2 regions of the Embleya sp. NPDC050154 genome follow, and region 1 is predicted to be linked to the other one. Evidence: riboswitches for the same ligand, from Rfam matches in the RefSeq annotation. Region 1 holds a riboswitch; the other holds the start of a gene.
The links. A riboswitch is a leader RNA that binds a small molecule or an ion and turns the genes downstream of it on or off. The one in region 1 is predicted to bind glycine.

Region 1 (7,424 bases):
GGGCCACCCAAGGTCTTGTGCGTCGTGGTGGTGATCACGTCCGCGTAGGGCACGGGGCTGGGGTGCAGACCCGCGGCGACCAGGCCCGCGAAGTGCGCCATGTCCACCATGAGGTAGGCACCGACCTCGTCGGCGATCCGGCGGAACTCGGCGAAGTCGAGCTGCCGCGGGTAGGCCGACCAGCCCGCGATGATCATCTTCGGCCGGTGCTCCTTGGCCAGGCGCTCGACCTCCTCCATGTCGACCCGGTGGGCCTTCTCGTCGACGTGGTAGGCGACCACGTTGTAGAGCTTGCCGGAGAAGTTGATCCGCATGCCGTGGGTGAGGTGGCCGCCGTGGGCCAGGTCCAGGCCCAGGATCGTGTCGCCGGGGGTGAGCAGCGCGAACATCGCGGCGGCGTTCGCGGACGCGCCCGAGTGCGGCTGCACGTTGGCGGCCTCGGCGCCGAAGAGCTCCTTGACCCGGTCGATGGCGAGCTGCTCGACGACGTCGACGTGCTCGCAGCCGCCGTAGTAGCGCCGGCCGGGGTAGCCCTCGGCGTACTTGTTGGTCAGGACGGAACCCTGCGCCTCCAGCACCGCCACGGGGGCGAAGTTCTCGGAGGCGATCATCTCCAGGGTGTTCTGCTGGCGGTGCAGCTCGTCGGTGACGGCGGCGGCGACCTGCGGGTCCACCTCGCTCAGCGGACGGTCCAGGATCGTCACGGTTGTCAGCTCCTCGATCGGGTCGATCTCGATCATTCGCCGCAGAACGCGGCGTATTCGTCGGCCGACAGCAGGCCCTCGGCCTCGCCGTCGATGCGCACCTTGAACAACCAGCCCGTCCCGAAGGGGTCGGAGTTCACGAGGGCGGGGTCCTCGGCGACCGCGTCGTTGATCTCGACGACCTCGCCGGAGACCGGCGCGTACATGTCGCTGACCGACTTCGTGGACTCCAACTCGCCACACGGCTCACCGGCGACGACCGCTTGGCCGACCTCGGGAAGCTGGACGAACACCACGTCGCCGAGCGCGTCGGCCGCGTGCTGGGTGATGCCGACGAGGGCGGGGGAGGCCGCCTCGTCGAGCCACTCGTGTTCCTTGCTGTAGCGCAGGTGCTGGGGTGCGTGCACGGGTCCATTCTCCATTCGAATGCGGAGGGTCTGTCCCTCAGGTGTTTTTGTGATGGTTTGTTCCGGTCGGCGGGTCGGCCGACCTCAGCCCCGCTTGTAGAACGGCAGTGCGACCACCTCGACCGGCTCGGCCTTGCCGCGGATGTCCACGGCCAGGCGTGTGCCCGGTTCGGCCCGGTCCGTGCTCACGTACGCCATCGCGATCGGCACGCCGAGCGTGGGCGAGGGTGCGCCGGAGGTGACCTCGCCGACCTTCTCGCCGGTCTCCGCGTCCACCACCGGGTAGCCCGCACGCGGGACCCGCTTGCCCGGCGAGGTGAGACCGACCAGCGTGCGGCGCACCTCCTCCTGCGCGGCGGCCAGCGCGTCGCGCCCGACGAAGTCCTCGGGCTTGTCCAGCCGGACCACCCGGCCCAGGTTGGCCTCGTACGGGGTGGTGTCCCGGGTCAACTCGTGGCCGTACAGCGGCATGCCCGCCTCCAGGCGCAGCGTGTCGCGGCAGGACAGGCCGGCCGGCACCAGGCCGTGCGGCTTGCCGGCGGTCAGCAGGGCCTCCCACAGCGCGACCGCGTCGCCGGGCGCGGCGAACAGCTCGAAGCCGTCCTCGCCGGTGTAGCCGGTGCGCGCGAGCAGTACGGGCACGCCGGCGACCTCGGTGCGCAGGATCGCGTAGTACTTGAGCGCGGGCAGGTCGGCGTCGGTGAGCGAGCCGACGATCGCGGTCGACGCGGGGCCCTGCACGGCGAGCAGCGTGTACTCCTCGGACGCGTCGCGCACGGTGGCGTCGAACTTCTCCGAGCGGTACGCCAGGCTGCCCGCGACCACGTCGGCGTTGGACGCGTTGGCCACCACCACGAAGTGCTCGTCGCCCAGCCGGTAGACGATCAGGTCGTCGACGATGCCGCCCTCTTCGGTGCAGATCATCGTGTACCGGGCGCGGTCGATCCCGATCTTCGACACGAAACCGACCAGGGCGTGGTCGAGCGCGCGGGCGGCGTCCGGGCCGGTGACCTCGATCTCGCCCATGTGGGTGAGGTCGAACAGACCGGCCGTGGTGCGCACCGCGGTGTGCTCGTCGCGCTCGCTCCCGTACCGGAGCGGCATTCGCCAACCGGCGAAGTCGGTCATCGTGGCCCCGAGCGCGTCGTGCACGGCGTCGAGCGGGGTCCGGCGGTCGGTGGTCATGCGAAGGCTCCTTCGAGGGGGCGCCGGCGGGAACACGCCAAGGGCGCGGGCCGGTCGCGGGCATGGCGAACGGCCGCGCGCTCGGCCGGCGCGGAAGGTGACGGGTACTGCGGCGAATACGACAACAAAGGGGGCTCCCTGCCACGGCTTTCAGCCCTTTTCGACCAGAGTCGGTCGAAAAGTGGGGTGCCCTCCCCTTCTGTCATCGGAACCTGAGAGCTTCATCGCGTCGAACTCGCGATTTGCACCGTGGGTGAACCACACCTGCGGTGTGGTTGCTTTCCAGAAGTGCCTGACCCATGCGGTATCGGTGCCTGAGAGATTCCGGGGAGGAGTTGCTCCTTCGGCGCCCCGCTCGTGGGCGAGGACTCTTCCGCGTGGGGTCGACGGCCGTTATGAGGTTGTGCCCGGCATGCTAGCGCGTGACGTCAATCCCCCGCCGGTACCGGGACCTCGCCGGGACCGGGCCCCGCGGAGTCCGAGGGATCACCGGGACGCGCGCGCACCCATGGGTGCGACACCATGCGCAGGGCATGACGGTTGTGACAAGGGGAGGACTCGTGGAGACGGACTCGGCGGGGGCGCATACCGGCGCCGCGACGGGCGGCGTGTTGACCCCCCGGTCCGTGCACGACCTCCGGGAGGAGCGTGATCGGGCGGGGGAGGGGATCGGCGACCGGATCGTGGACGTCCTGGCCTATCCGGCGTCGTGCGTGCTCGTGGTCACCGGCCTGCCGGGAGCCGGCAAGAGCACGCTGCTCGCGCGCGTGGTCACGCCCGGGGCCGGGGTCGCCGTCCTGGACGCCGATCTGGTCCGGGCCCGCTGGGCGGTACGGGCGGGGCGGATCCCCTACCGGATCTACCGGCCGCTGGTGCGGCTCTCCCACTACGGCGAGGTGGCCCGGGCACTGCGCGGCCCCGGTGCGGTGGTCGTGCACGACAGCGGCCGCAACCCGATCCTGCGCCGGATGCTGGTGCTCGCGGCCCGTCGGCGCGGCAGCTCCGCGCACGCGCTGCTCCTGGACGTGACCGCCCGACAGGCGCTTTCCGGCCAGCGCGAACGCGGGCGCGGGGTGTCCACACCGGTGTTCGCCCGGCACCACCGCGAATGGCGCGAGTTGCTCGGCCGGCTGTCGCCGTGGCTGGACGCGGGACCCACCCTGGCGTCGGCTCCGGGCGGCTTCACCTCGTGCGTGCTGCTCGACCGATCGGCCGCCGGGCACCTGGGCCGGATCGTTTTCGCAGACCCCGTACCGGGACAGTCCCGGCGACGGCAATCGGGCGAGAAGTAAACTGCGGCGGACACCAGAGGAGCACCACCATGCCGTTCCCGGCCAATCCCGTGGAGAGCGCGCTCGTCGCGGCGATGCGCGATCCGTCCCGGGCCGAGGCCCTCTTCGAGGCTTTGGCCGAGGCGGACGTATGGGTGCCGCTGCCCGAGGGCGGCAACCCGGCCGACAGCGAACTGACCCTGCCCACCACCGAGATCGACGGCCGGCCGTACGTCCCGGTGTTCTCCTCGGAGGAGGAGTTCCGGCGGATCGCCGGACCGATGGCGTGCACCGTCGCGCCGATGCGCGAGTTCGCCCGCGGCATGCCGCCGCACGTGGGCATCGCGGTCAACCCCGGCGGCGAGGTGGGCATCCCGATCCCGCCGCCCGGCGTGCTGGAGCTGGCCCGACCGCCCGGCTCGGGCCCGCGCGGCGCGCGCGTGCGGCTGTACGAGCCGGAGCAGGAGCCGATGGACTTCCTGATCGCGGCCGCCGCCGAGTTCACCCACGTACCGGTCGTGCTCAGTGCCCGCCGCGGCCTGGGCGTGATCGAGAACGACCCGCCGTGCCTGTTCATCGGCGTCGAGTTGGACCGCTGGCAGGAGGAGGACCGACTGGCCGCGGTCGGCGCCCTGGAGCGCGCGCTCGGCCGGGCCCCGTGTCCCTGGCCGGTGAACGTGGTGCTCCTGGACGTGGCACAGGATCCTGTGGGGGACTGGATGCTGGAGCGGACCCAGCCGTTCTACCTGCGCGTCGACCAGCGCTGAGCCCGCGTCGGACAGCGCGACATCGGCACATCGGTGCATCGGTACATCGGTTCGGATTCGGGGAGGACGTCGTGAACCAGGTCGAGCAGGCCTTGAGCCAGGTGGCACCCGGGCGTTACGACGCCTACGAGCGGTTGCTCGAAGCGCTCACCGGCGCCCACGTGTGGATGTTGTTGTGGCAGGGGCAACCGGGCAGTCCGGACGCGCAGTACGGGAACATGGACGTGGCCGGGTGGCGCTACGCCCCGGCGTTCACGTCCGAGGAACAGCTGCGTCTCAGTGGCTGGGACCGCTCGTTCGAGGTCTGTCCGGTCACCGAGATCGCGTCCTCGCTGTACACCGACCGCTGGGGCCTGTGGCTGAATCCGCACGCCCAGGGCGGCGGCGTCGGCGTGCCCTATCTCGACCTGCGGCGCATCGTCGGCGGCCTGGACCGGTTGATGGCCGGACCGCTGGAGGTCGGCGAACCCACGTTGTGGGACCCGGCGTTCTACGCGCTGCTCGGCGGCCAACTGTTCCAGACCCAGGTCGTGCGCGCCGCCCACCGGGCCTGGGTGCGACCCGCGGTCGGACCCGAACGCCTCGTGATCGGGCTGCGCCTGACGGACAATCAGCCCGCCACGATGCAGCGGATGCGGGACGCGATGGCCCGCGCCTCGGCCGCGGCGCCGGCCGGACTCACTTTGTCCTCGGTCGCGTTGGACGACCCGTTCGATCCGGTGGCCGCGTGGATGCGCGACCACACGCGCCCCTTCATCGGCATCGACATGCTCGACGAGGCCGCCCGCGACACGCGGTGATCGACGATCGGCACACAGTGGCGATCGCGGGCAACAGGCACTGATGCCCCCAAAAAACTGACGTCACGTCATCAACCGCTGCCTTGTTGTGATTTCGTGACCGATCTACGCGGATCAACCAGTGAATCGTGTCGACGTAATCACGGTTCAGTAAAGGTATTCCGCGACCCCTGTTGGTGACCCGCGTCACGGAGGAGTCTCACCCGGACGACAGATCCCGAAGATCATCGGGATCGCAATGCCGGGTACGGCGACGGGATCGGCGATCCCGAGCCGCCGTCGCATCCGTGAGCGGGGAGGGTCGATCCATGACGGCACCGATCGAGACCACCGGTGTGGCCCGAGAGGCGCACCCCGAAGCGATCGCCGAATCCTCCGGCGTACGCATCGAGGGTCGTTCCCTGGGTCAGATCGCGTGGGCCCGATTCCGTCGCGACAAGGTCGCGATGGCCGGTGGCGTGGTGATCGTCTTCATGGTACTCGTAGCGATCTTCGCACCCTTGATCACCTCGGTCATCGGCGGGGACCCCACCGAGTACCACGACGACCTGCTCGACCCGGTGCTGAACATCCCCAACGGCAGCTTCGGCGGCGCCAGTTGGGACCACCCCCTGGGACTGGAACCGGTCAACGGCCGGGACATCTTCTCGCGCATCGTCTACGGCGCCCGGATCTCGATGCTGGTGGCCTTCCTGGCCACGCTCCTGTCCGTGGTGATCGGCGTCGTACTGGGCACCGCCGCGGGCTACTTCGGCGGCTGGGTCGACGCGCTGATCAGCCGCGCCATGGACGTCTTCCTGGCCTTCCCGCTGCTCCTGTTCGCGATCGCGATCGGCAGCAGCCTCCAAGGCGAGGCGTTCGGCCTCAAGGGCGACACACTCCGGGTCACCGTCCTGATCTTCGTGATCGGGTTCTTCAGCTGGCCCTACATCGCCCGCATCGTGCGCGGCCAGACGTTGTCGCTGCGCGAACGCGAGTTCGTCGAGGCGGCGCGCAGCCTCGGGGCCACCGACCGGCACATCATCTTCAAGGAACTGATGCCGAACCTGGTCGGCCCGATCCTGGTGTACGCCACGCTGCTCATTCCCACGAACATCCTGTTCGAGGCCGCCCTTTCTTTCCTCGGGGTCGGCGTACAGGAACCCACCGCCTCGTGGGGCGGCATGCTCGCGCGCGCCGTCCCGCGGTACGAGGACGCCCCGATGTTCATGGTCGTCCCCGGAGTCACGATCTTCATCACCGTGCTCGCGTTCAACCTGCTCGGCGACGGGCTTCGAGACGCCCTGGACCCACGCAGCCGCTGAATATCCGGCAAGTCCCCACGAGGAGGCACGACCAGCGATGAAACACCCGGTAACTCGCAGGCGCAGGGCCCAGGCGCTGATCGGCATCGTTGCGGTCACCGCGTTGGCCGCAACCGCGTGTGGCGGTGGTGGCGGCGGCTCGAAGAAGAAGTACTCGCCGAGCAACAAGGCCATCACCGAGGTCGTCAACCAGTCGACCAAGAAGGGCGGCACGCTCAAGCTGGTCAGCTCGGACAAGTTCGACTCGCTCGACCCGGGCGACATGTACTACGCCTCGGCCTGGAACTTCTCCCGGCTGATGGCCCGTCCGCTGCTGACCTTCAGGCCCGCCCCGGGCAACGCGAGCTACGAGTTCGCGCCGGACCTGGCCACCGAGGTGGGCAAGACCGACGACGGCGGCAAGACCTGGACGTACCACCTGCGCAAGGGCGTCAAGTACGAGGACGGCACCGAGGTCAAGGCCGCGGACGTCAAGTACGCGGTGGAGCGGACCTTCGACAAGGAGATCCTGCCCAACGGCCCGGCGTACTTCACCCAGTACCTGGACCCGGACGGCACCTACAAGGGCCCGTACAAGGACTCCGCGGACAAGCAGGGTCTGAGCGCGATCGAGACGCCGGACGACTACACCATCATCTTCAAGATGAAGGAGCCGTTCGCGGACTTCAACTACCTCGCCGCGCTCCCGCAGACCGCGCCGGTGCCGCGCGCCAAGGACACCGGCAAGGAGTACGTCAAGCACCCGCTCGCGTCCGGCGCGTACATGGTCGACGGCCAGTACGAGCCCGGCAAGGCGGTCAACCTGGTCCGCAACCCGAACTGGGACCCGAGCACCGACCCGCTGCGCAAGGCGCTGCCGGACCGGATCGAGCTCCTGGAGAAGCAGGACGCGAACGACGTCGACAACCGCCTGTTCGCCAACACGGCGCAACTGGACGTGGTCGGCACCGGTGTCCAGGCCGCCGCGCAGAACAAGATCCTCACCG
Region 2 (7,424 bases), on a different contig from region 1:
GCGACCGGCCCCACGCCCGGACCGCCGCCGCCGTGCGGGATGCAGAAGGTCTTGTGCAGGTTCAGGTGCGACACGTCCGCGCCGATCGCGCCGCCCGGCTGGGCCAGCCCGACCAGCGCGTTCAGGTTCGCGCCGTCCACGTACACCTGGCCGCCGGCCTCGTGCACCGCCGCGCACACCTGCTCGATGCCCTCCTCGAACACGCCGTGCGTGGACGGGTAGGTCACCATCAGCACGGCGAGCGTGTCCCGGTGCCGCTCGATCTTGTCGTGCAGGTCGGCCAGGTCCACGTCGCCGTTCTCGCCGGTCTTGACCACCACGACGCGCATGCCCGCCATCACCGCGCTGGCCGCGTTGGTGCCGTGCGCGGAGGAGGGGATCAGACACACGTCGCGGGCGGTGTCACCGTTGGCGTGGTGGTAGGCGCGGACCGCGAGCAGGCCCGCGAGTTCGCCCTGCGAACCGGCGTTGGGCTGGAGCGAGACCTTGGCGTAGCCGGTGATCCGGGCCAGCGAGTCGGCGAGCCCGTCGATCAGCTCCAGGTAGCCCGCGACCTGGTCGACCGGCGCGAACGGGTGCAGGTTCGCGAACTCGGGCCAGGTGATCGGCTCCATCTCGACCGTGGCGTTGAGCTTCATCGTGCACGAGCCGAGCGGGATCATCCCCCGGTCCAGCGCGTAGTCCTTGTCCGCGAGCCGCTTGAGGTAGCGCAGCATGTCGGTCTCGGAGCGGTGCGTGTGAAAGACCGGGTGGGTCAGGAACTCGGTGTCGCGCAGCAGCGCCGTCGGCAGCGCGTCGGCGGTGTCCGCGTCCAGCGCGGCCACGTCACCGGTGACCCCGAACGCGCCCCAGACCCCCTCGACATGCGCCCGCAGCGTGGTCTCGTCGCAGGTGATCGCGACGTGGTCGGCGTCCACCGGGCGCAGGTTGATCCCGGCGGCGCGGGCCGCGGCGAGCACGTCCGCCGCCCGGCCCGGCACCCGCGCGGTGATCGTGTCGAAGAAGTCGCCGTGTACGACCTCGACGCCGCCCGCGCGCAGTCCGGCCGCGAGCACGGCCGCATACCGGTGCGTGCGGCGCGCGATCGAGGTGAGCCCGTCCGGCCCGTGGTAGACCGCGTACATGCCCGCCATCACGGCCAGCAGGACCTGCGCGGTGCAGATGTTGCTGGTCGCCTTCTCCCGGCGGATGTGCTGCTCGCGGGTCTGCAGCGCGAGTCGGTAGGCGGGCGCGCCGTCGGCGTCCACGGACACCCCGACCAACCGGCCCGGCATGCTGCGGGTGAGCTTCTCGCGGACCGCCAGGTAGCCCGCGTGCGGGCCGCCGAAGGCCATCGGCACGCCGAACCGCTGGCTGGTGCCCACCGCGATGTCGGCGCCCATCGCGCCGGGCGCGCGCAGCACGGTGAGCGCGAGCAGGTCGGCGGCGACCGCCACCAGCGCGCCCTGCGCGTGCGCGGCCTCGATCACCGGGGTCAGGTCGCGGACCCGGCCGTCGGCACCGGGGTACTGCAGCAGCACGCCGAAGCAGCCGCCCTCGGGCAGCCCCCGCGCGGTGTCGGCGACCACGACCTCGATGCCCAGCGCTTCGGCGCGGGTACGCACCACCGCGATCGTCTGCGGCAGCGTGGCCGCGTCCACCACGAACACGTCGCTCTTGGCCCGCCCGGCCCGGCGGGCCAGGGTCATCGCCTCGGCGGCGGCGGTGGCCTCGTCCAGCAGCGAGGCACCCGCCACGTCCAGGCCGGTCAGGTCGGTGACCACGGTCTGGAAGTTGAGCAGCGCCTCCAGCCGGCCCTGCGAGATCTCCGGCTGGTAGGGCGTGTAGGCGGTGTACCAGGCCGGGTTCTCCAGCACGTTGCGGGTGATCACCGGCGGAGTGAAGGTGCCGTGGTAGCCGAGCCCGATCATCGAGGTCAGCACGCTGTTGCGGGAGGCCAGCTCGCGCAGCTCGGCGAGCACCTCGGCCTCGCTGCGCGCGGCGGGCAGCTCGAAGCCCTCCAGCGCGCGGATCGCGGCGGGCACCGCCGCGTCGGTCAGCTCGTCCAGGGATCCGTAGCCGATCGCGGCGAGCATCTTCGCCTGCTCGTCGGTGTCCGGACCGATGTGCCGGCCGGTGAACGGCGACGCGGCCTCCAAGCCGGTCAACGAGCCGGGGCCGGAGGGGAGTACGGCGTGAGCACGCGGGGCAGGGGTGCGCGGGGTCATCGCGAAAGGCCTCCTGGATCGCTCCTGGACGGACACGCGGGTCGCGCGTCCACCGGCCTCCCCCTCTGTCATCTGTACCTGAGAGCTTCACCGCGCCCGGGAGGACCGGTCGGACCGGTTCCCGCGGGCGCGGTTTGCACCGTCGGCGAGGATCCGACCCGGCTCGGCGAGCCATCCGCGGATCCTGCTTTCCAGAGTGCCCACGACCACGCGGTACGGGTGCCTGAGAGATTCCGGGGAGGAGTTGCTCCTTCGGCGCCTCGTGTGCACGACACGAGGACTCTCCCGCGCGAACGTAATGGGCGGCTTCAACGGTATCAGCGTGACACCCACCAGGGGCTTCGCACTAGGCGTACGTCACAGTGGTCGTGGTGTAGCCCAGGGAGCGCATCATGCCCTGGAGCATACCGGTGGTGTTCCGTTCCGCGCGCTCCACCAGTCCGGCGGTCTTCGCCGCGTCGTCGATCTTCTTGGTGGCCAGCACGTAGAGCTGCTGCTGGTCGCCGGGATTACTGGAGAAGAAGTCGCCGAAGCGGTCGAACAGGCCCTTGTCCTGGGCGATCACGTGGCTGTTCTTCTGGTCGAGCGCGGCGGGCGCGAGCCGCGCGTGCGGGAGTTTGATGGTCACGCTCTTGTTGTCCGGAGAGGTCTGGATCGCGTCCTGGCCGATCCCGCCGAACTCCACGAAACCACCCACCTGGCCGACGCCGACGAACAGCGTGCGTTGGCCTCGGACCGCGTCCGGCAGGAACTTCGCGTCCTTCTCCAGGTCGACCACGACCTGGAAGGTGCCGCTGACCGCCTCGTAGCGGCTGAGATCCTGCACGGCCTTGAGCATCACCGGTCCGCTGTGGTCCTTGGTGGTCTCGCCGAACGGATTGAACTTGCCGGGCAGCAGGTTGACCAAGCCGACCAGCACCAGGGCCAGCACGATGAAGCCGACCAGGAGTGTGACCAGGAAGGCCGGCAGGCCGAGCCTGCGGCGAACCGATCGGAAGGCACCCTGCCCTCGCGCCGGCCGCTCTTTGACATCAGTCATTGTGAGGACACCCCCGAGGAGTCGTCTGCCCGGCGCCTGCCCCGGATCGCCCCGGCTATCCCCCGTCGGCGGCGGGCAGCGGAATCGGTTCCCCCGGTTGCAGCGCGGGATCGGTGATCGCGAACGTGCGCACCCGGCCCGGTTTTCCACCCGGCACCTCGAACCGCACGGTGACCCGCCCGACGCCGCTGCCCTGCACCCAGCCGGGCCCGAACTCCTCGTGCACCACGTCCTGACCGGGCGACCAGGAGACCCGCTTCGGGGCGGCCGGTACCGGCACCTCCCGGTCTCCCTCCGCGCCTTCCTCGTCCTGCTCGTCCGGCTCGGCGGGCTCCGGCTCGGCCGCGCCGAACAGGTCCTGCTGGGCGAAGTCGGCCAGCCCGCCGACACCCACCCCCAGCAGCCGCACGCCGCCCGTGACGTCCACCTGCGCGGCCAACCGGCGGATCGTCTCGCGCACCACCCCCGGGTCGTCGGTGGGCCCGCGCAGCGTCTCCGAGCGGGTCAGCGTGCTGAAGTCGTAGCGGCGCAGCTTGAGCACGATCGTGCGCCCGGAGCGCCCGGCGGCGCGCAGCCGCTCCACGCACCGGATCGAGAGCCGGTCCAGCTCCCGGGTGATGCGCTCGCGGTCGACCAGGTCGGTGGGGAAGGTGTCCTCCACGGACACCGATTTCGCGTCCCGGTCGGCGACCACCGGGCGCGCGTCCAGCCCGGCGGCCAGAACGTGCAGGCCGTGTCCGTGCGCCTGGCCGAGCAGCCGGACCAGTTCGCTCTCGTCGACCGCGGCCAGGTCGGCCACGGTGTCCAGGCCGGCCCGGCGCAGCACGTCGCCGGTGGCCGGGCCGACCCCGGGCAGCGCGCGCACCGGCAGCGGGTCGAGCATCGCCCGCTCGGTTCCGGGCACGACCACGCACAACCCGTCGGGCTTGTCCGCCTCGGAGGCGATCTTGGCCAGAAGCTTGGAGGTGGCCGCGCCGACCGAGCAGGTGAGCCCGGTGGCCGCGTGTATGTCCGCGCGCAGGCGTACCGCGATCTCGGTGACCCGCTCGGTGTCCAGCGTGCCGCCGTGCGGGCCCGCCTCCAGGTCGACGAACGCCTCGTCCAGGCTGAGCGGCTCCACCAGCGGCGACAGCCGGTGCAGCAGTTCCATCACGGTGTCGCTGACCTGGCGATACAGCGCGAAGCGCGGGCTGAGGAAGGCGGCGTTGGGGCAGCGCCGGCGGGCCTCGCCGATCGACATCGCCGAGCGCACGCCGAACACCCGGGCCTCGTAGGAGGCGGTGGCCACCACGCCGCGCGCGCCGATGCCGCCGACGATGACCGCCTTGCCGGCCAGGCTGGGCTTCGCGGCCTGCTCCACCGACGCGTAGAACGCGTCCATGTCGAGGTGGAGGATGCCGGGGGCATGTCTCACACCGGGCAATGATGACGCACGGGTCCGACAGAACGCGCGTTCAACCGCTCAGGGCGCGTCGGATCTCGTCGCTTTCGGGGCCTATCACCCGCGGATCCGGCTTCAGCACGATCTGCCCGGCCGCCTTGATCGCGGCGAGCGTCTCGCGACCGGTTCCGTACACGGTGGGCCCGATGTGGCCCCACGCGAAGGACTCGTCCGGGACGCCGTACGCGGATATCCCGGCGGCCCGGCACAGGCCGAGCGCACGGCGCAGATGGAAGCTCTGGGTGACCACGATGACCCGGTCGATCCCGTAGACGCGTTTGGCGCGGATGCAGGACTCCCAGGTGGAGAATCCCGATTCGTCGGTCACGATCCGGTGCTGCGGGATTCCCCGGTCCGCGAGGTAGCGCCGCATCACCCTGGTCTCGTCGTAGCGGTTGTCCCCGCCGTCACCGCTGACCAGGATCACCCGGGTCTTGCCGGCCCGGTACAACGCGAGCGCGACGTCGAGCCGGCGGGCCAGCAGATCGGACGGCCGGTCCCCGTGCACGCCCGCGCCGAGCACCATCGTGACGTCCTCGTGCGGCACGTCGGCCACCGTGCGGACCCGGTTCCCGGCGTACAGATGCAGCCCCGTGATCGGGGTCAGCCCGGCGACGGCGAGCAGGACGGCGGCCTGATAGCCGCGCCGTTGGGCCCGCCGCGAGCGCGGCAGGGTCGGCCGACGAAGGATCACGTCCATGGGGACGTCCTGCCCGGCGAACCGGTTCCCACCCTCCCCCGGGCGGCTCAGACCGCTTTGTCCCTGCGTCTGCGTGCCAGTTCGTCACCCGGATGAACCTGCGTGATCGGTTCTCCCGTGCCGGTGTGCTCGCCCTGGAGCTGCGCGAGCGAGCCCTCCACCTCGCGCCACACCGCCCCCACGGCGATCCCGAAGACCCCCTGACCACCCTGGACCAGGTCGATCACCTCGTCGTACGACGTGCACTCGTACACGCTGGCACCGTCGCTCATCAGGGTCATCCCGGCCAGGTCGCCGATCCCGCGTCCGCGCAGGTGGGCCACCGCGATCCGGATGTTCTGCAGCGAGACACCGGTGTCCAGGAGCCGCTTGACGATCTTCAGCACCAGGATGTCGCGGAAGCCGTACAACCGCTGCGTGCCCGAGCCGTGGGCCGGGCGGACCGTGGGCTCGACCAGGCCGGTGCGGGCCCAGTAGTCGAGTTGGCGATAGGTGATGCCGGCCGCCGCGCACGCCGTCGGGCCCCGGTAACCGACGTCCTCCGACGGGGTGCCGGGCGGCGTGACGTCCTGCCGCCGGGGGCCCGCACCGGGGTCGGTCGCCGGCAGAGGACGTGCCGTGCGGGCGCGTTCCGCCGCCGTGATGTCGCCGGTGCTGCTCACGCCGACCTCCCTTTCGTCTCCCCACGCCCGAGTACGGCGCGGAGAGTCTCTTTCAGTCCCGGGCCGCAGGCGGCGAGGTGCAACGCGCAGGGGTCATCCCGGAACTGTCGATTTCGACGGTAGGCAGTCACCAACAGCGCGTCAACGACCGGGCCGTTCGGCACGCCGAGTGACGCTGCTCGCACGAGTGGTTTGAACCGGTTGCCCAGGGGTAGGTCTGGCCGCTTTGCCTCTGATCGAAGCGGATCGAGCCGGATCGGGCGTGATCGACGGCGCGCCGGCGCACCCGGGGCGGAGCCGACCGGTCCCGGACGCGAAAAAACCGCCGCCCGCTACCGCCTCGCCGGGAGCGGCGGGCGGGACGGTCGGCGGTTCCGGACGTGCACCCGGCCGCGGCGGGCCGACTATTGGCTCGTGGTGCCGAAGTCCTCGGGCGAGATGTCGTTCAGGAACTCCCTGAACTTCTCGATCTCGTCCTCCTGCTCGTTGGGGATCACGATGCCCGCCTCGTCCAGGACCGCGTCGCTGCCGACGATCGACGTCCCGGTTCGCAGCGCGAGCGCGATCGCGTCCGACGGGCGCGCGCTGACCTCCACGCCGCCGGAGAAGACCAGCTCGGCGTAGAACACGCCCTCGCGCAGGTCGGTGATCCGGATCTGGGTCAATTCCTGCCCCAACGCCTCCAGCACGTCCCGGAAGAGATCGTGCGTCAGAGGACGCGCGGGTACCACGCCCTGTTGGGCGAACGCGATGGCCGTCGCCTCTACCGGGCCGATCCAGATGGGGAGATAACGATCGCCCCCCGTCTCCCGTAGGAGCACGATCGGCTGGTTAGAGGGCATCTCCACCCGGACGCCCACAACCTCTAGCTCGTTCACATCGCCACACTAGCGCGCTCGGCTGTCGGTCACCGATCCCCGGGGGCCGAATAGGTCGGGGATTCGTCGTTTTTTCTTCGTGATCCGGTGTTCACGTCACGGTCCGCCTCGCGGCCCGATCGGCGCCCGTCGCGGGCGGCGTGGGTCAGCGGCCCAGGCGGGGCGCGAGCGCGGTGGTGACCAGGACGGTGTGCAGGCGCGAGGTGAGCGCGAGCAGGTCGCGTACGGTCTCCTCGGCGCCCGCCTTCGCGCGGGCGCCCCGGCGGTGCAGGAGCGGCGCGACGATCTGTTCCACCAGGGCGGCCTCACGGTCCGCGGCGGCCTTGGTCTGCCGCAGGTGGCGCGGCTCCACGCCATAGCGGCCCAGCGCGGCCACCAGCCGGGCCACCACCAGCGCGTCGCCGTCGTAGACCACCGCCTGCTCGCCGTCGCCGCCGGCGCCGGGTCGTGGACGGCGCGGCTGGATCAGGCCGAATTCCTCCAGCCGGGCCAGGTCC

Region 2: linked by a shared signal. The riboswitch ahead of gcvP (aminomethyl-transferring glycine dehydrogenase) and the one ahead of gcvT (glycine cleavage system aminomethyltransferase GcvT) in region 1 are both predicted to bind glycine.

The regions. Positions count from the first base shown of each region.
Region 1 covers NZ_JBITJP010000037.1:50,379-57,802, reverse strand. Annotated here, with positions in the region: gene glyA (serine hydroxymethyltransferase) at 1-740, opposite strand, end outside; gene gcvH (glycine cleavage system protein GcvH) at 737-1,111, opposite strand; gene gcvT (glycine cleavage system aminomethyltransferase GcvT) at 1,196-2,296, opposite strand; glycine riboswitch at 2,589-2,682, opposite strand; gene ACIBSV_RS45610 (AAA family ATPase) at 2,857-3,588, shown strand; gene ACIBSV_RS45605 (enhanced serine sensitivity protein SseB) at 3,618-4,334, shown strand; gene ACIBSV_RS45600 (enhanced serine sensitivity protein SseB C-terminal domain-containing protein) at 4,406-5,134, shown strand; gene ACIBSV_RS45595 (ABC transporter permease) at 5,443-6,438, shown strand; gene ACIBSV_RS45590 (ABC transporter substrate-binding protein) at 6,476-7,424, shown strand, end outside.
Region 2 covers NZ_JBITJP010000027.1:87,347-94,770, reverse strand. Annotated here, with positions in the region: gene gcvP (aminomethyl-transferring glycine dehydrogenase) at 1-2,207, opposite strand, end outside; glycine riboswitch at 2,409-2,505, opposite strand; gene ACIBSV_RS40375 (DUF4230 domain-containing protein) at 2,554-3,246, opposite strand; gene ACIBSV_RS40370 (DNA polymerase IV) at 3,302-4,660, opposite strand; gene ACIBSV_RS40365 (vancomycin high temperature exclusion protein) at 4,701-5,387, opposite strand; gene ACIBSV_RS40360 (MerR family transcriptional regulator) at 5,435-6,049, opposite strand; gene ACIBSV_RS40355 (bifunctional nuclease family protein) at 6,454-6,927, opposite strand; gene ACIBSV_RS40350 (MerR family transcriptional regulator) at 7,073-7,424, opposite strand, start outside.